3 regions of the Xanthomonas cerealis pv. cerealis genome follow, and region 2 is predicted to be linked to each of the others. Evidence: predicted binding sites of a transcription regulator. Region 2 holds the regulator's gene; each other region holds the start of a gene.
The links. Region 2 encodes FliA, which starts transcription of late flagellar genes. Its sites were predicted from a motif close to TAAAGTTTNNCNNNCNNNGGCCGATAA; they were not measured.
Positions count from the first base shown of each region.

Region 1: E4A48_RS03270 (methyl-accepting chemotaxis protein) is a predicted target of FliA. The motif match lies at 3,036-3,062, and genes of this name have one in related genera.
Region 3: E4A48_RS14765 (GGDEF domain-containing protein) is a predicted target of FliA. The motif match lies at 2,800-2,826, and genes of this name have one in related genera.

Region 1 covers NZ_CP038228.1:757,262-763,811, forward strand. Annotated here, with positions in the region: gene E4A48_RS03260 (M1 family metallopeptidase) at 1-2,004, shown strand; partial or broken gene E4A48_RS03265 (pectate lyase family protein) at 2,061-2,704, shown strand; gene E4A48_RS03270 (methyl-accepting chemotaxis protein) at 3,232-5,478, shown strand; gene E4A48_RS03275 (hypothetical protein) at 5,747-6,229, opposite strand.
Region 2 covers NZ_CP038228.1:1,683,109-1,689,658, forward strand. Annotated here, with positions in the region: gene flhA (flagellar biosynthesis protein FlhA) at 1-92, shown strand, start outside; gene flhF (flagellar biosynthesis protein FlhF) at 282-1,940, shown strand; gene E4A48_RS07505 (MinD/ParA family ATP-binding protein) at 1,927-2,820, shown strand; gene E4A48_RS07510 (RNA polymerase sigma factor FliA) at 2,817-3,566, shown strand; gene cheY (chemotaxis response regulator CheY) at 3,585-3,977, shown strand; gene E4A48_RS07520 (protein phosphatase CheZ) at 3,977-4,585, shown strand; gene E4A48_RS07525 (chemotaxis protein CheA) at 4,590-6,323, shown strand.
Region 3 covers NZ_CP038228.1:3,329,898-3,336,447, reverse strand. Annotated here, with positions in the region: gene E4A48_RS14775 (bifunctional diguanylate cyclase/phosphodiesterase) at 1-529, shown strand, start outside; gene E4A48_RS21220 (hypothetical protein) at 519-929, opposite strand; gene E4A48_RS21215 (Rieske 2Fe-2S domain-containing protein) at 972-1,202, opposite strand; gene E4A48_RS14765 (GGDEF domain-containing protein) at 1,373-2,527, opposite strand; gene E4A48_RS21210 (hypothetical protein) at 2,871-2,999, opposite strand; gene E4A48_RS21205 (hypothetical protein) at 3,097-3,357, opposite strand; gene E4A48_RS21200 (ATP-grasp domain-containing protein) at 3,441-3,716, opposite strand; gene E4A48_RS21195 (MBL fold metallo-hydrolase) at 4,146-4,433, opposite strand; partial or broken gene E4A48_RS21190 (MBL fold metallo-hydrolase) at 4,616-4,834, opposite strand; gene E4A48_RS21185 (3-oxoacyl-[acyl-carrier-protein] synthase III C-terminal domain-containing protein) at 4,744-6,066, opposite strand; gene E4A48_RS14740 (glycosyltransferase) at 6,312-6,550, opposite strand, start outside.

The sequences.
Region 1 (6,550 bases), 930 kb from region 2:
ATGATCCATGCCCTGCGCCGCGCCGGTTTCGCCGCGGCTTGCGCTTCCCTCGTCGGCTTCGCCCAGGCCAGCGCCGCCGCGCCGGCCGCTGCCGCACCCGCCAGCGGCTACGATCCGCTGGCCCTGTTCGCGCCGCTGCAGTTGCCGCAGCCGGCCAGCGCCTATCGCAGCGGCGGCGGCGTACCCGGGCCGCTGTACTGGCAGAACCGCGCCGACTACGACCTGCACGCCAGCATCGATCCGGCGACGCGCACGCTCAGCGGCCAGGAAACCATCACCTACAGCAACCGCAGCCCGGACACGCTGGACGTGCTGTGGCTGCAGCTGGACCAGAACATCTACCGCGCCGACGCGCGCGCCCGCGGCGTGCGCCCGGCACGCGAGGAGCCTCCGCTGGCGCCATCCAGCGACGGCTACCGCATCGCCAAGGTGGAAGTGGAGCAGGGCGGCAAGCGCATGCCGGCCAGGTTCCTGATCGACGACACGCGCATGCGCGTGGACCTGCCGCGGCCGCTGGCCGGCGCAGGCACGGTGCTGAAGCTGCATATCGACTACGCCTACACGGTGCCCGGCACCTGGGGCGGGCGCACCGCGGTCACCCCGACCGGCGACGGCGACATCTACGAGATCGCGCAGTGGTATCCGCGCATGGCGGTGTACGACGATCTGCGCGGCTGGGACACGCAGCCGTATCTCGGCGCGGAGTTCTACCTGGAATACGGCGACTTCGACTACGCGGTGACGGTGCCGTGGAACTACCTGGTCGCCGGCTCCGGCGAGCTGGTGAACCCGGCGCAGGTGCTCACCGCCACGCAGCGCCAGCGCCTGGCCCAGGCCGCGGCCAGCGACCGCACCGTGGCGATCCGCAGCGCCGCCGAAATCGGCGATGCAGCCAGCCGGCCCACCGCCAGCGGCACCCAGACCTGGCGCTTCCACATGGCGCACACCCGGGACGTGGCTTTCGCCGCCTCGCCGGCGTTCGTCTGGGATGCCGCGCGCATCAACCTGCCGGAAGGCGAGCACGCGCTGGCGATGTCGGTGTATCCGCGCGAAGGCGTCGGCGCCGACAAGTGGGACCGCTCCACCGAGTTCGTCAAGGCGTCGATCGAGCATTTCTCGCAGTGGTACCCCTATCCGTGGCCGGTGGCGGTGAACCTCGGCGGCCACGGCGCCGGCATGGAATATCCGGGCATCGTCTTCGACGACATGCACGACGGCGGCAAGGACCTGTTCTGGATCACTGCGCACGAACTGGGCCACGGCTGGTTCCCGATGATCGTCGGTTCCAACGAGCGCCGCTACGCATTCATGGACGAGGGCTTCAACACGTTCATCGACGTCTACGCCTCCGATGCGGTCAACCATGGCGAATTCGCGCCCAAGCGCGACAGCGAGTACGCGTCCAAGGGCGGCAACCCGGTCGACGAGATCCTGCGGCTGCTGGCCGATGCGCAGGCGCCGAACCTGCTCGACCGCGCCGACGCCACCAGCGAGACCTACCGGCATTCGCTGACCTACTTCAAGGGCGCGCTGGGCCTGGTGTTGTTGCGCGAACAGATCCTCGGCCCGGCGCGCTTCGACCCGGCGTTCCGCAAGTACATCGCCACCTGGGCGTACAAGCATCCGACCCCGTCGGATTTCTTCCGGCTGATGGAAAGCGAGTCCGGCGAAGACCTGTCGTGGTGGTGGCGCGGCTGGTACCTCAATAACTGGCAGCTGGACATGGGCGTGCGCACGGCCAGCTATGTCGAGCACGACCCGGCCAAGGGCCTGCTGGTGACCTTGCAGAGCCAGCAGAAACTGGTGATGCCGGCGACCTTGCGCATCGACTTCGCCGACGGCAGCCACCTCGACCAGCGCGTGCCGGTGGAGGCCTGGATCCAGCAGACCCAGCCGCAGATCCGGGTGCCGAGCACGCAGAAGGTGGTGCACGTGACCCTGGACCCCGAGCACAAACTGCCCGACGCCGACCGCGGCGACAACGAGATCGACGCGGTGAGCTGAGCCCACTGGCCGCGCCGCACGCGCCCGCGTGCGTGCGTGCGATCGTATGCAGGGAAATTTCGCTGGAAGGCAATTCCAGCGGCGAACCGTCCAACATCTGGATCGACCACCGCACCTTGTTCGCGTCGCTGAGCAAGTGTGCCGGCGACGCCTCCTTCGACGGCGGCATCGACATGAAGAAGTGCGCTCACCACGTCACCGGGTCGTACAACGACGTGCCCGACTACCAGAAGGTCGCGCTCAACGGCTATAGCGACAACGACACCAAGAACGCCGCCGCGCGCACCACCTATCGCCACGACCGCTTCGAGAACGTGGAGTCGCGGCTGCCGCCGCAACGCCGCGGGCTGAGCCACAGTTACAACAACGACTTCAACAACGTGCTCACCTCCGGCATCAACGCGCGGATGTGTGCGGTGGCGCTGATCGAGGCCAACTACTTCGAGAACGCGAAGAAACCGGTGACCTCGCGCGACAGCAGCGAAATCGGCTACTGGGATCTGATCAACAACTACGTCGGCAACGGCATCACCTGGAGCGTGCCGGACAGCGACAGCAAGCCATGCGCCACGCCAACCGCTGGATCTCGTCGAGGACCGTCCCGCAGCCGCTTGCCTACCGGTACACCGCAATCCCGGCCGCGCAGGTCAAGGCCAAGGTCATCGCCATGGCGGGCGCAGGCACCAACCTGGCCGAATAAGCCGTCCAACCGCCATGCGGCCGCCCCGGTCCGGTCCGGTCCGGGGCATTGCCGCTGGCCGTCCTTCCGCATGCGCGCCACGCATGCGCTGCGCATGGCGCGTGCACGGAGCCGGGTCGCATCGGCGGATCGGCTCATGTCAGGCTCCGCATTGAATGTGAGTCGCAATGCGACGCCGGCGCATAACGCGATCGCGTCGCAGTCGCGCTTGCCGGCTGCCCTTTTCACATGGATTTGATCGATCCGCGCATGTCGCGGCGGCCTCGCCGAGCTGTCTGCACATGCCGCTCACCTATGTAACGGCATTCAAAAAAACATGCGCAATTGCGCATCAAGAATCTGTGGCCGCCGCCGTTACATCGCCCAAGCATCGACAGCGGTCTTATGCTCGGCAGGCCTAAGCTTAACCAATTTTAACTGTTTTCCAGCCGTGCCAGCACTGTTGTGCATTTTCTATTTTGTGCCAGGTTCCGCATGTTTGTAAGCCGTGGCGCAGTCTCACTTCCTTTCCCCTAAATAGGTGTCCCATGATCGGATTTCTTCAGCGCTACAACGTCGGCACGCGGCTCTCTGCGGCGTTCGGTGTGCTCATCCTGCTTTCCTGCGCGCTCGTTGTCGCCGGGTTGATGACCCTGGCGCAGGCGCGCGACCGCATGGAAACCATCGTCAAGCGCAACCTGACCATCCTCGGTTACGTCGGCGAGATGCAGAAGGCCAGTTCGGATGTGGCCATCAACCTGCGCAACATCGTCCTGCCGACCACGCGCGGGCAGAACCTCCAGTTCGCCAAAGCCATCGAGCGCGAGCGTGCGCGCTACAGCGATAACCACGACAGGCTCTATGCGATTCCGGTTTCGGATTCCACTGCCGCGCACATGCGCAAGGAGATCGATGACCGCTACGCGCTTACCCGCGCGGCCAATCAAAAGGTGCTGGACCTCGGCATGGAGGACAAGGACGATCTGGCGCTCACGGTGTTGATGAAGGAGGCCGGACCCGCCACCGAGAAGTGGCAGCAGGCGATCGACGTGTATTCGGAGCGGCAGCACAAGCGTGGTGCCAAGGCTTATGCCGATGCCAATCTGGCGATGGATCGCGGCCGCGTCATGCTGATCAGCGGCGGCGTGGCGGTGGTTGTGGTCAGCGCGCTGCTTGCCTGGCTGATCACCCGCAGCCTGACCGTGCCGCTGGGCCGCGCCACGCGCGCCGCGGAAGCGATCGCGCGCGGCGAACTGGACAACGACGTGAAAACATCGTCCAACGACGAAACTGGCCGTTTGTTGAGCGCGATGCATGGCATGCAGGAACAATTGCGCAACCTGATCGCCGCACAGTTGGACATGGCCAAGCGCCATGACGCCGGCCAGATCAGCTACCGCATGGATGTGGCGGTGTTCCCCGGCGACTACGGTCGCATGGCGGCGGAAACCAACAGCGTGGTCGATTCGCATGTCTCGGTGCAGCTGAAGCTGGCGCAGATCATGGGCCGTTACGCGATCGGCGACCTCAGCCAGGACATGGACCGCCTGCCCGGCGAGAAAGCGGCATTCACCCAGACCATGGACGAGGTGAAGGCCAACCTGTCGGCGATGAACGGCCAGATCAGGCAGCTGGCGCAGTCCGCTGCCAACGGCGACTTCAGCGCCCGCGGCGACGCCGAGCGTTTCCAGTTCGACTTCCGGGTCATGGTCGAGAGCCTCAACCAGCTGATGACCACAGCCGACGGCAATTTGCAGTCGCTGTCGGCCTTGCTGCAGTCCATCGCCGCCGGCGACCTGACCGCGCGCATGCACGGCGAGTTCCGCGGCGTGTTCGCGCAGATGCGCGACGACGCCAATGCCACGGCCGAGCAGCTTGCCGAGATCGTCGGCCGGATCAAGCATTCGGCGGTGTCGATCAATGCCGCGGCCAGCGAGATCGCGACCGGCAACGACGACCTGTCGCGGCGCACCGAACAGCAGGCCGCGAGCCTGGAGGAAACTGCAGCCTCAATGGAGGAACTGACCTCCACCGTGAAGCAGAACGCCGAGCACGCGCGCCAGGCCAATCAGCTCGCGGTCGGCGCCGCCTCGGTCGCCTCGCAGGGCGGCGACGTGGTCGGCCAGGTGGTGACCACAATGAGCGGCATCGAGACCTCGTCCAAGAAGATTGCCGACATCATCAGCGTCATCGACGGCATCGCGTTCCAGACCAACATCCTGGCGCTCAACGCCGCGGTGGAAGCGGCGCGCGCCGGCGAACAGGGTCGCGGCTTCGCCGTCGTCGCCTCGGAAGTGCGTACCCTGGCGCAGCGCTCGGCCAGCGCCGCCAAGGAGATCAAGGAACTGATCGACGACTCGGTCAGCCGCGTCGCCGAAGGCTCGGCGCTGGTCGGCCAGGCCGGCAAGACCATGCATGAGATCGTGTCCTCGGTGCAGCGCGTCACCGACATCATGAGCGAGATCTCCTCGGCCTCGCAGGAGCAGTACGCCGGCATCGAGCAGGTCAACCAGACCGTGACCCAGATGGACGAGAGCACTCAGCAGAACGCGGCCCTGGTGGAAGAGGCCAGCGCCGCGGCGCGGTCGATGGAACAGCAAGCGACCGAACTTTCGCAGGCGGTGGCCCTGTTCAAGCTGGAGGAGACCGCAGCACCGCTGCGTCAGCCGACCCTGGCGATCGCACCGAAGCCGAGGAGCTATGCCCGTGCAGCGCCGGCGCCGGCGCCGACCGCTGCGCGTCGCCTGTCGGCCGTCGCTGCCATGGGCACCGACAAGGACTGGCAGGAGTTCTGAGCCGCGCATGCGCTGTTTGCCGCCTTCCAGCGCGAGGGCGGCCCATCGTCGCGGCACATCTGCCGCGTGGCGAATGGCGTTGGATCGGCATGATCTGCTGTGTCCCCTGTCAGGTCTTCGTGATTCATGACCCGATCGTTCCGACCGACCAAGGCCGTCTGCTGGTGATCAAGAATGCGGATGGCGACGGATTGTCATGGAACGCCTGGCCCACAACGAAAACGCCGCGACCGTTGCCGGCCACGGCGCTGCTGCAGGTGTGGCCGTGTCAACCCGTCGGAGCAGTCGAATTGGTGCGCGGGAGCACGTACGAGGTGATGTATTCGCCGTTGGAGCCGTAGACCACGACGATCATCTGTTTGGAGTCCTGGTAAACCACGGTGGCGCTGCACGGGCAGCTCGCGGCGGCGGTGACCATGCCGAGCGGGCGGTCCTTCTCGTCGTTGACGACGATCAGCGGCTCCTGTGCGGCCAAGCCGATCGGCAGGCGCGATTGGGCGCCCGGGGTGACCGCCATGACCGTGATCACCTCGTCCTTCGACGAGTTGATCTGGGCGAAGGTCAGCCCGGACTTCTCGAACGTGTAGACCTTGAACAGCGGCGACAGGCTGACGTTCTTCTTGCCGGCCGGGACGCGTTCGCCCAGGCCTTGGATCGTGTCGTTGGCTTCGAGCTTCTGCCCGGTGGCATGGGTCTGCGTCGCGGTGAATGCGACGGCCAGAACGGCCAGGGTCAACAGGGGTTTGTTCATGGTGTCTCTCCTTGTCTGGATGCAGCGGACCGTTGCGCATGGGTCGGGCGGCAGCCGTGGTCCATTCCGGCCGAGCCGCTCGGTGCAGGCCATCTCCTGGCCTGCCGTCGCGCGTGCGGGCGGAGCCGTACCGGGCGACCGGCGTAGTGCCTTTGGGCGGCGCTACGCCGGTCGTCGAGCACTGCTTCCAACTCGACGCTTTGTTCAGTATTTCTGACGTTAGTATCGCTGTCAATATGTAAAATCAATGATTTGCGGAGAATATGGAGAAATCCTGCGGTTTTGTATCTCCGAACTTCGGATGCCGCTTGTCGGCCGTGC
Region 2 (6,550 bases):
TGGTCCGCCACAGCGTCCCCTCGTTGTCGGTGCTGTCCTACAGCGAAGTACCGGAAGACAAGCGGTTGAAGCTGGTGGGAACGATTAGTTGATGGATTGCGGGGACCGGGGACCGGGGACCCGGAAAAGCGAAAAGCGAAGAGCGACACAGCGGTACCGACGCAACGACTGGATGGTTAGGCACTCATGAACATGGCAGCACATAGGCAATCGCTGGGCACCAGGACATCGGCTTTAGCCCGGTCCCCGGTCCCCGGTCCCCGGTCCCGGAGAACACACGCATGAAAATCAAACGCTTCGTAGCTCCCGACATGCGCACCGCGTTCCGCATGGTGCGCGACGAGCACGGCCCGGATGCGGTGATCCTGTCCAACCGGCGCACCGACGAAGGCATCGAGATCGTCGCCGCCAGCAACTACGACGAAGCCCTGGTGCAGCAGGCCCTAGATGCGGCGCGTCCGGAAGAGCAGGCGCCGCGGCTGCAGGTGTCGGCAGCCAACCCGGCGCCGCGTGCGGCCAAGTCCGGCGCCATGGCCAACCCGGCGATGGCGATGATGGCCGCGATCAGCGAGCGCCGCTCCCCGGCCACGGCCAGCATGGCCCAGCCCGCGCCGGCGCGGCCGCTGACCCAGCCCGCCGCAATCGCCACCTCGGCAATGCCGGCTGGCACCGCGCCCACGCCGAACCGTGCGTCCGCCGCACTTCAGGCCCCTGCCCCGGCTCCCGCAGCCGCCGCGCCCTTCGCCGAATTCCGCATTCCCGAGGACGTATTCCGCAACGCGCCGATCAGCGTGCCGATGGCGAGCCCGTTCACCGCCGCGGCCAGCGCCGCCGCGAGCGCCGCCGCCGTACCGGCATGGCTCGACGACATCGCCGCGGTGTCGCTGAGCCCGGCCGCCACGCCGGGCGCCCCGGCTGCGCCCAGCGCCGAACCGGTCGCCGCCGCCACGGCGCCGGCCACCACTGACGGCAGCGCCGGGATTCCGGCGCTGCCGGCCCTGACGCCGGTGCCGAGCTTCCCGGCAGCGCAGAACGACGAACAATTGACTCAGCTGCGCGACGAACTGGCGCTGATGCGGCAGATGATCGAGCGCGAGATGAACCGGCTCACCGACGAGCGCCTGCGCGGTTCGCCGGTGCGCGCCCAGGCGCTGGAACTGATGGACGACTACGGTTTCGACAGTGGCCTCATCCGCGACGTGGTCATGCAGATCCCCGCCGACCTGGAGCTGCACCGCGGCCGCGGGCTGATGCTGGGACTGCTGTCCAAGCGCCTGCCGATCGCGCCGCTGGATCCGATCGAGGAAGGCGGCGTGATCGCCCTGATCGGCCCCACCGGCGCCGGCAAGACCACCACCATCGCCAAGCTGGCCTCGCGCTTCCTGGAACGCCACGCCGCCCGCGACGTGGCCCTGGTCACCACCGATACCATCCGCGTCGGCGGCCGCGAACAGTTGCACAGCTACGGCCGCCAGCTCGGCATCGCCGTGCACGAGGCCGACAGCGATGCCGCCCTGCAGCAGCTGCTGGAGCGTCTGCGCGACTACAAGCTGGTGCTGATCGACACCGCCGGCATGGGCCAGCGCGACCGCGCCCTGGCTGCACAATTGCACTGGCTGCGCGCCTCGCGTGTGGTCCGGTCCTTGCTAGTACTCCCTGCCAACGCGCATTTCTCCGACCTGGACGAGGTGGTGCGCCGGTTCGCCGGCGCCGATCCGCAGGGGGTGATCTTGACCAAGCTGGATGAAACCGGGCGGTTTGGCAGTGCCCTGTCGGTGGTCGCGGACCACCGGCTTCCCATCACCTGGGTGACCGATGGTCAGCGCGTGCCGGACGACCTGCACCGCGCCAACGCCGCCAGCCTGGTATTGCGCCTTGAAGATTTGCGGCGCGCTGCCGATAAGCCCTGTACTCCGGAGCAGAACCATGCCGTCGCGTGATTACGCCAATCTCACCAATGCCTTCCCCCTGTCGGCAACCCGCAGCGAACCGCTGGGTCCGCTAGGCCCGGTGCGCACGATCGCCGTGACCGGCGGCAAGGGCGGCGTGGGCAAGACCAACATCTCGGTCAACCTGTCGATGGCGCTGGCCGACATGGGCAAGCGCACCCTGCTGCTGGACGCCGATCTTGGCCTGGCCAACGTCGACGTGCTGCTCGGGCTGACTCCCAGGTTCACCCTGGCCGACTTGGTCGCCGGGCGCTGCACCCTGGAAGAAGTGCTGATCGACCTGCCCAACGGGTTGATGGTGGTGCCCGCCGCCTCCGGCCGCCGGCACATGGCCGAACTGCCGCCCGCCCAGCACGTCGGCCTGGTCAACGTGTTCTCCGAGCTGCAACGCGACCTGGACGTGATGATCATCGACACCGCCGCCGGGATTACCGACAGCGTGCTGACCTTCTGCCAGGCCGCGCAGGACGCGGTGGTGGTGGTCTGCGACGAGCCGGCCTCGATCACCGACGCCTACGCGCTGATCAAGGTGCTGTCGCGCGAACGCGGCGTGGACCGGATGCAGATCGTCGCCAACATGGTTCGCGACCCCAACGAAGGCCGCCTGCTGTACGACAAGCTGAGCCGGGTGTGCGAGAAGTTCCTCGGCGACGTGTCGCTGAACTACCTGGGCTGCGTGCCGCAGGACGACTGGCTGCGCCTGTCGGTGCAGCGCCAGCAGCCGGTGGTCAAAGCCTACCCGTCCAGCCCGTCGGCGCAGGCGATCACCGAAATCGCCCGCCGCACCTCGCGCTGGCAGGCGCCGACCGCGCCACGCGGCAACGTCGAGTTCTTCGTCGAACGGATCATCCAGAGGGGGGTCGCCGCATGAACGCCGCCGCTCAGTACCGCGCCGTGCAGCGCAACAGTTCCAACGACTACATCGCCCAGCATTCGGACCTGGTGCGGCGCATCGCCCACCACCTGGCCGCGCGGCTGCCGGCCAGCGTCGAGATCGACGACCTGATCCAGGCCGGCATGATCGGCCTGATCGAGGCCTCGCGCAGCTACGACGCCGACCAGGGCGCCTCGTTCGAGACCTACGCCTCGATCCGCATCCGCGGCTCGATGATCGACGAGATCCGCCGCGGCGACTGGGTGCCGCGCTCGGTGCACCGCCGCGCCCGCGACGCCGCCTCGGCGGTGCGCAAGATCGAACAGAGCACCGGCCGCGCCGCCGCCGCCAACGAAGTGGCCGCGGCGATGGACATGCCGCTTCCCGACTACATGCGATTGATGGAAGATGCCGCACGCGGCCAGGTACTGAGCCTGGAGTCGCGGGTCGAGGACCATGGCGAACTGGACACCATCGCCAAGGGCGGCCCCAATCCGCAGCAGATGCTGGAACGCAGCGAGTTCGGCCGCGAGTTGGGCAAGGCGATCGCGCAGTTGCCCGAGCGCGAGCAGCTGGTGCTGTCGCTGTATTACGAACAGGAATTGAACCTGAAGGAAATCGGCGCGGTGCTCGGTGTCAGCGAGTCACGCGTCTGCCAGATCCACGGCCAGGCCACGGTACGCTTGCGCGGACGCTTGAAAGCGTTCGAAGCGGCGGACGCTGGCCTGGAAGACAAAGAATAAGACCCAAGGGAGTTAGCGGTGAACAAGAACATGCGGATTTTGATCGTGGACGATTTCTCGACGATGCGGCGCATCGTCAAGAATCTGCTCGGCGATCTGGGCTTCACCAACACTGCAGAGGCCGAAGACGGCAACAGTGCGCTGGCGGCACTGCGCTCGGCACCGTTCGAGTTCGTGGTCACCGACTGGAACATGCCCGGCATGACCGGCATCGACCTGCTGCGCAACATTCGCGCCGACGACAAGCTCAAGCACCTGCCGGTGCTGATGGTAACCGCCGAGGCCAAGCGCGAGCAGATCATCGAGGCGGCGCAGTGCGGCGTGAACGGCTACATCATCAAGCCGTTCACCGCGCAGACGCTGCAGGAGAAGCTGGGCAAGATCTTCGAACGCCTGGGAGCGACCGTCTGATGCAAGCCACCGCCGAACGCAGCGCCATGATCGAACGCCTGCAAGGTGCGCTGGACGCACTGGAGCGTGGCGACGAAGCCGCCTGGCGCAAGGAAATCGACACCCTAGCCGCCTGGCGCACGCGGCCGATGATGCAGGGCCTGAGCCGGCTGGCGCGCGACCTGGGCCAGGCGCTCGGCGAGCTGCCCACCATCCCCTCCGAAGCCGGGGAGCTGGACGATGCCTGCTCGCGCCTGGACCACGTGGTGGCCATGACCGAACAGGCCAGCCACCGCACCCTGGACCTGGCCGAGGAATGCCGCGCGCTGGCCGAGCAGCTGCGCGCCGGCGGCCTGACCGGCGACCAGGGCGAGATCCTCGACAAGATCCGCCATAACCTCACCGAGATGGCCCTGGCGCAGAGCTTCCAGGACCTGACCGGGCAGATCATCCGCCGCGTGGCGACCATCGTGCGCCGCGTGCACGAGGGCTTCGGCGCGCTCGGCCTGCCGCCGAAGGACGACAAGAAACCCGACGGCAGCTTGGCCGGCCCGGCGCTGGCCGGCCTGGACCGCCACGGCGTGTCGCAGGACGACGCCGACGATCTATTGTCCGGATTGGGGCTGTAACGCCATGAGCGCCGTACCCGACGACATTGCTGCCGACTTCATCATCGAGGCCCAGGAAATCCTGGACCGGCTCGGCGAGCAATTGGTGTCGCTGGAGCAGGCGCCCGAGGACAGCGATCAGCTCAACGCGGTATTCCGCGGTTTCCACACGCTCAAGGGCGGCGCCGGATTCCTGGCGATCAACGCCATGGTCGAGCTGTGCCACGCCGCCGAGGACACCCTGGGCCAGGCCCGCGCCGGCCAGGCCACCCTGCAGGCGCGGCACTTCGACGCCGCGCAGCAGTCGCTGGACTACCTGCAGTCGATGCTCGACGCGTTCGGCAGCGGCAGCGAACCGCCGCGCGCGCCGCAACAGCTGATCGCGCAGTTCGCCACCAGCGGGGAAGAGACCGCCGCGCCCAGCGCCAAGGCCGCCGTCGCCGCGCCGCCGCCCGCCGCAGGCGGCAACGGCGACATGATCGACGACGACGAATTCGAAGCGTTGCTCGACCAGTTGCACGGCGGCGCCGCGCCCGCCGCGCTGCCGGTGCCGGCCGCCGCGCCGCGGCCGGCGCCCAGCGCCAAGCCCGCCGCTGCGCCCGGCAAGGCCGCCGAACCCGAACACACCGTGCGCGTGGACACCAAGCGTCTGGACGCGATCGTCAACCTGATCGGCGAACTGGTGCTGTCGCGCAACCGGCTCAAGACCCTGCGCGTGCGCCTGCGCGACGAAGAACTGGACCGCGCGGTCAGCAGCCTGGACATTGCCACCTCGCGCCTGCAATCGGCAGTGATGCGCACCCGCATGCAGCCGGTCGGCAAGGTGTTCTCGCGCTTTCCCAAGGTCGCGCGCGACGTCGCCCGCTCCCTGAACAAGGAAGTGGACCTGGAACTGATCGGCGCCGACACCGAACTGGACCGCAACCTGGTCGAGGCGCTGGCCGATCCGCTGGTGCACCTGGTGCGCAACGCGATCGACCACGGCATCGAGACGCCTGCGCTGCGCGAAGCCACCGGCAAGCCGCGCGGCGGCCACGTGCGCCTGTCGGCGCAGCAGGAAGGCGATTACGTCAGCATCGAGGTACAGGACGATGGCGCCGGCATCGACCCCGAACGCCTGCGGCAGAAGGCCCGCGAGAAGGGTCTGATCGATCCGGAAGCCGCCGCGCGCCTGACCACCGAGGAGTGCCTGCACCTGGTGTTCCTGCCAGGTTTCTCGACCAAGGCCGAAGTCACCGACATCTCCGGCCGCGGCGTCGGCATGGACGTGGTGCAGTCGCGCATCCGCGAACTCAGCGGACAGATCCAGATCCAGTCCGAACTGGGCCGCGGCAGCCGCTTCCTGATCCGCGTGCCGCTGACCCTGGCGATCCTGCCGACCCTGCTGGTGCAGGCCGGCGACACCGTCTATGCGCTGCCGCTGGCGCGTGTGGTGGAAGTGCTGCACGCGCCGCGCCGCGCGCTGGGCTGGTTCGACGGCCGCGCCGTGCTCGACCGGCAATCGCACACGTTGCCGCTGGTGGATCTGCGCAAGTGGTTGAACATCGAAGCGCCGGAACTGCCGTTGCTGACCGTGGTGGTGCTGCAAGCCGGCGAATCGCGCATGGGACTGGTCGTGGACCAGGTCCGCGGCCGCGAGGAAGTGGTGATCAAACCGCTGCCGCGCGCACTGCGCGGCCTGCCCGGCTACGCCGGCGCGACCCTGATCGGCGATGGCCGGCTGGCGTTGATCCTGGATGTGGATGGGTTGAAGAGCTGAGGGTCCGGGGACCGGAAGATGGTGTCCGAGCGAAAATCGCTGTCAAGCGATTTGACGAAGAAATGCCGTTTTTCTGAAAAAGAAACGGCCATCCTGCCATTCAAGCGCAGTGCTTTTTCTGTAGGAGGGGCTCCAGCCCCGACGCTTTACTCGTAACGCATCGGGGCTGAAGCCCCTCCTGCAGCAAGCCGGAATGCAGCGCACTCGCGATCATTCCCGGGTCCCGG
Region 3 (6,550 bases), 1.6 Mb from region 2:
GCATGGCTGGGCCGACCTGCCGGTGGCGGTGAACGTGTCGGCGCTGCAGTTCTTCGACGGCGATCTGGTCGCGGACCTGATGCAGGCTTGCGCTGCGGCCGGGCTGGCCGCCGACGGCCTGCAACTGGAACTGACCGAGAGCAGCCTGATGCGGCAGCCGCAGCAGGCGCTGGAGGTGTTGCGGCAGCTGCGTGCGCTGGGAGTGAGCGTGGCGCTGGACGATGTCGGCACTGGGTTCTCCAGCATGGCCTACCTGCGCGACCTGCCGCTGGACACGCTGAAGATCGACCGCAGTTTCATTGCCGACGTGCATCGCGACGCGCGCAACGCCTCGATCTGCGAGGCCTTGCTCACGCTCGGCCGCAGCCTGGGCCTGGACGTGGTGGCCGAAGGCGTGGAGACCGAGGAACAGCTGCAGTGGCTGCGTGCGCACGGCTGCGACCAGGTGCAGGGCTATCTGCTGGGACGGCCGGCACCGCTGGCGCAGGTGATCGGCGCGCTCGGCACGCGCGACGCGGTCACAGCATGAGGTCGATGCCGTGCTGTGCACCCGGCGCCGGCAGCGGCTCGCCGTCCCAATAGCGGCGCAAGGGATCGCGCGCCGGATCCAGTGCGGTGCAGGCGCCGCGCACGCCGGGAAAGCGCTGCAGGTTGTGCGACTGCAGCGCGAGCATGCGCCGGTCCTGCTCGCCCACCTTGCGCAGCAGCGGCCACACCAGCCAGCGCACTGCCCACGTCGGCGCCCAGCGTCCGTCCCACGTGCAGGCTGGCGAACCCTCGGTGCTGCGCGCGCCGCCGTGGCGCACCAGCCACGGATGCAGCAGGTGGGTATGCAACGGATCGAGGAAGTTCTCCAGCGCATCGGCCACGTGCGCCTGCCAGCGCGTGCGCCACAGGAAGCGCCGCGCCGATGGCCGCAATGCCCGCACCAGCGGTGCGGGCTCGGCGTCGCCCTCGGGGTCCGGGCGCAGTCAGATCAGCCCGTCATGCTGGCGCGCGGCGAATGCGCGTACCCGCACCGCCGGCAGTGCCTGCCCGGGCGGCATGCCTGGAATGTCGCGCAGCGCGCCGTCGCGGCCGAAGCGCCAGCCATGGTAAGGACAGGCCAGGCCGTCGCCGCTGGCGCAGCCGGCCGACAGCGGCGCGTGCCGGTGCGGGCAACGGTCCTCCAGCGCGAGCAGGCTGCCGTCGGCGCAGCGCACGATGCCGCATGCCGGTCCATCACCGTCACTGCCAGCGGCCGCTGCCGCACTGCGTCGGCGCGGGCCACGGCGAACCGGTGTCGGTACAGCGAGGAATGCCAGGCGTTCATGGCCGCTAGCGTCGCATGCGCGGCAGGCGGATGTCCGGATGCGCGCTCGAACGCGACGCACTACGCGACGACTGTCCCCGTGACTCGGTTGCGTCCGCTGTGCTTGGCCGCATACAGCGCCTGGTCGGCGATGACGACCAGCTTCTGCCACTCGATCTGCGCCCGCGTCGAAATGCAGTAGCCGATGCTGACCGTGCAGACCAGCGCGGCGCTTGACGCAGCAGCGATGTCCTGGCGTTCGACCACGCGCCGCAAGCGGTCGGCGATGTCGCGCACCACCGATTCTTCGCCATGTGGGATCAGCACCATGAATTCCTCGCCGCCGACGCGGGCCAGAAAGTCCGGGCTGCGGATATGCCGCGCAAGCGTGTCGGCGATGGCGATCAGCACTTGGTCGCCGGCGGTATGGCCCAGGCGGTCGTTGATCGCCTTGAAATTGTCGACGTCGATCATCAGCACCGCGATCGGCGCGTTCCTGTCGCGCGCGTCCTGCGTGGCCGATTCGCCTTTTTCCCACATGATGCGGCGGTTGGCGACGCCGGTCAGCGAGTCCAGGGAGGCATGGCGAATCAGTTCCGCGTTCATTTTCCGGGCCAGCATCCACAGGAACCCGGGGGTGATGATCGAGGTCAGGACCATGCGCGAGAGCAGGCCGAATTTCGACGTCGGGTCGTAGCTGGTGTCCGCGAACGGATGGACCGTCCACCAGACGATGCGCAGCAGCAGCATCAAGCCCCACAGGAAGTGGAACGAGGCCGTGAATCGCGCCGCGGTGCGTATCGTCGCGTCCGCATGGCGCCACAAGGCCATGCCGGTGGCGACGGTCAACAAGCCGCGCAGGGTGCAGCCGAAAATCACCATGATCCTGAGATTCTCGCCTCCACTGTGCAAGCAATAGATCTCCGCCGCGCCGATCAGCGCGACCGTGACCAGGATCCAGGGCCGGATCAGCGGCCGCTGCAGATAGGCGTTCACCGCGCACAACTCCAGCACCGTGGCCGCATCGATCGTCAAGTTACCGATCAATCCCATGGCGGCGGCATGCGCCGGCAACGCCGCCGGCAGCACGAGTGCGGCAAAGCCCGCAGCGAATACGGCGTAGCTCAGGCCAAGCAGCAGCAATCCGCAGGTGTGCTGGGCTTTGCGACCGGTCAAATGAATGGCAAGGAACACCGCCGACGAAACCGCCGCCAGCAAGGCATTGACGATCAGCAAGGTGCCAGCGTGAGCCAGCTGTGTGATCGAATCCACAGGTCCCCCCGTCAGCGGCGGAAGCGATTTTTAGGAGCCGCCCAGTATAGGGCTGCGAGAATATGCGAGCCGCTCGTTTGCGGTGGTTTTGCCGTTGCAACCGTTTTCAGGTGCCGTGCACGATACGTCGCTGTTACTGTGCACGCCGGCTTGGTTTTGCAGGCGCGGCGCAGCTCGAAGGCAAGGGGCGATTCGGTTCATCTGGGTTCCTGGCGCTAACGTTCGTGCTGGCCGTGATATCGGCGGCGGGTACGCGGCCTTGAGTCCTGTGCCGTTGCGACCGTGGTGGCAACGGCATGCCGGTCGTTCATAACCGATAGCGGCGTATCAGCGGCACGCCGAGACGCTTGGTCAGCACGCCGAGCGCGGCGATCGGCTGGCGCCGGCGCAACGGCAGGTGACGCGCATCCACCGCGCTGTACTCGATCACCGGCATGCCGCCGCGCTGGCGCTTGAAGCTGGCTGCCGGCGCTCTGGTTCAGTCGGCGTCCGTACCGCAGCGCATGTTCTAAACCGCAGGCGGTGAGCGTGCGCTACAGCGCCAGCCGTTGCGGTTGCCGCAGGCCGTCGCCGACGATCGGCGCGGTCAGCGTCTGCTCCACACCGAACAGGCCGGTGATGCAGGCCAGCGCGCGCGGCAACAGGCGCGCGGCCTCCTCGGCGGCGTAGTCGGCATAAGTAATGCGCGGCGAGCACACCCAGGCGTTGCCCGCACGCTCCTCGTTCATCGTGACCGGCATCGACAGCGTGCCGGCTTGCAGCATGTCGATGCGCGCGTACAGGTTGCCGGCCACGTGCTGCGCATCGCGGCCGGCATGCAGGTCGGCGAAGCGCTACGCCTGAACGGCGTAGTCGCTGCCGGCCTCGGCGGCGCCGTTCATGGCGGCGGCAGGGCCTGGCCGTCCCATTCGGTATCGCGGGTGGAGGCGGCGCGCACGCTGCAGCGCTGCGCCAGCGCCAGCCGCGCATGGCTGCCCAGGTCGCACAGCGCGCCTGCCAGCGGGCGCCTGTCGCCGCGTGGGGCGAGCACATCGTCGGCGCGGGCGTAGTCCTCGCGCCATTGCCGAAGTCGGCCATGACGCAACGCCGCCGGCAGCGCGACACCGAGCATCAGCGGGCCGAGCATCGCCGCGCGCGTCGGCGCCGGGCGCACGATCGCGGCCGGGTCGCGGTGTGCGCACGCGCCTGCTGTCGGGCACGTCCACGTCGGCATCGATGGTGCGCGCCAAGTGCAGGAAATGCCATTTGCTGTGCAGCGCGCGCAGCGTGTCGAACGCGTCCACCAGCACGTCCAGCTGCGCCGGCAAGGCATGCCAGTAGCGGGCCAGATGGAATACTTCCTCGCAGGTCGGCAGCAGTAGCGCGATGCGCTGGCGCGCGACCAGCGCGTTGAGGTCGGCGATGTAGGCGGCCGGCGCGTAGCGTGCCGGGGCGATGGCTGGCGGCGACCGCGTGCGACCAGCCGGAAATGCGGCAGGCCACGCTGTCGGCCAGATGCACGCGCCAGCCCTGCGCAGCGAAGCGGCGCGCCAGGTCCAGCGCCACCGGCGCGCGTGCGCCGGTGATCAGGACGGCCGGTGCGCTAGCCATCGACGCTCGCGGCGGCAGCGGGCCGCCACTGCCGGCAATGCGAGGGCGCGATGCGCAGCGCGGGTTCGGCCAGGCGCAACGCGTGCAGCCGCGCCAGCGTGTCGCGGTAGACGCGGTGCTCGCCGAGCGGGTGGGTGACCAGCATCGGCGGCGGCGTGCTGTCGGCGATTGCGGCGCTGGACCAAGCCGCATCGGCGACCAGGAACACCGGCCCGTGCGCGTCCTCGAACCACAGCCCGTAGTGGCCGGGCGCGTGCCCAGGCAGCGGTACCAGCAGCACGCTGCCGTCGCCGAACAGGTCGCGCGGCGTGCCGAAGCCGCGCAGCGCCGCCGGTCCCGGGCAGGCAGTGCTTCGAACCGGTGTATGCGCGCACGGGTGCCGTGCAGCAAGGCCGGCAGGAAGCCTTCGCGCAACGCCGCCAGTCGCCCGCGCCGCTGCAGATCGTCCCAGGCCTGTTGCGCGCAGGCGATGCGCGCCTGCGCGAAATCGGCCACGCCGCCGATGTGGTCGCCATGGAAATGCGACAGCACGATCCAGTCGACCGCCAGCTGTTCGCGCAGCGATTGACCAGGCGCCAGATGCACCGGCGTCAGCACGCGGTACAGGCGCTCGGGTAACTGCGCGGTGGCATCGAGGAAGTGTTGCGAATAGCCGGTGTCGAACAGCAGGTTGCCGTGCACCGGATGCTGCAGTAACGCCGCCAGCGCCGGGAACCGGCAGGGCGCCAGCGTCGCGCCGCGTAGCCGAGTTCGCGCCGTGCGCGGCTGATGTCCAGCGTCTGCGAATAGCCGAGCACGCCGATGCCGTAGCGGCTCAGCCGCGGCTCCGGCTGCCCGCGCCGGCGCAAGGCGATCTGCTCGCCGAGCGTGGCCAGCGCCAGCGCCAGCGCCAGGGCCAGGGCCAGGCGACGCGGCACCGGCAGCAGGCGCACGCGCAGCTGCAGCGCTGCGAACAGCTGGGTGAGCAGGTCGCGCACCGCGATCGGCGTGCCGTTACTGATGTTGTAGGCGCGGCCGTCGCCGAGGTGTTCGGCGCGCAGCGCGGCCAGCGCCGCGGCCACCGCGCTCTCCACGCAGCACACGTCGATCATCGCGCGCCCGCCGCGCACGATGCGGCCGCTGGCGATGGCCTGGTGCAGCGCGCTGGGGATCGAGGCGGCCATCTGGTTGCCGCGTTCGCCGATCACGTTGACCAGCGTGTCCGGCGCCCGCCGCAGCGCGACCTGCAGATGCCACAGCGCCGTGGCGCTGGCCTGGTGCGGCACGATCCGCTGCAATTGCGCCAGCTCGACGCCGGCCTTGTGCAGCAGCCGCTGCAAGAGCCCGGGCAGCTTCGCCGCGGCGAGCCGGTAGTTGGCGCGGCCGTTCATTTCGAACAGCGAACCGGCGCGCAGCGCGTCGATGCCGTGTTCCAGGCGCAGGCGCGTGCCACCGGCGCGGACCCGGCAGTGTTCGATGCCTTCGGAATAGGTTTCCAGGTGCGCGGCCAGCAATTGCGAACCGCTGTCGCCGCTGTCCGCGCCCAGCACCAGCACCAGCGCCGCGGCGCCGTCGCCGAACAGCGGCGCGGTGTCCATGTCATCCCGGTTCAGGCCGACGCTGGCGATCTCGCTGCACACGATCAGCATCCTGCGGTAGCGGCCGGTGGCGATCGCGCAGGCGGCCAGGTCGAGCGCGGCGATGAAGCTCAGGCAGGTGGCGTTGATGTCGAACGCCGGCAGTCCGCTGCCCTGCAGGCCGAGCCGCGCATGCAGCAGTGCGGCGCTGCACGGGATCGCCTGCTCCATCAGGCAGCAGGCGGAGATCACGCAATCGACCTGGTCCGGTTCGAGTTGCGCCGCCGCCAGCGCCGCGCGCGCGGCGCGTTCGCCCAACAGCGAGGCCGGTTCGTCGGCGCCGGCGTAGTGGCGCATGCCGACCCCGGCAATGGCGCAGGGTCCAGCCGGCGGGCTTGACCCAACGCTGGTCGAAGCTGTCCGAGGTCACTTGCCGCGTCGGCAGCTAGTCGCCCGTGCCGAGGATGCGCACCGCGATGGGCGTGCTGAGGGCGACGGTCATTGCCAAAGCTCGGGCAAAGGAGACGCAGCGTACTGCCAGCGGATCGGCGCCGGCAACCGCGCCGTTGCGGCGCGTGCTGTCCGGGAATGAAGCGCGTGCGCTAGCGGCCGCGGCGCTGCCCGTACCAGAACCCCAACGCGTCGCGCGAGCGCAGCATGCCGCGGCCGCGGCGCAGCAACTGCAGCAGCAGGCCCAGGTGCTCGCGCTTGCTGAAGCTGCGCAGCTTGCGGTCGGAGGTATGCACCGGCTCGCGCAGGATCACGAAGCGCCCGCGCCGGGCCAGCGCGCGGCTCAGCGCCACGTCCTCGCCGGCGTAGTAGCGTTCGTCGAAGCCGGCGG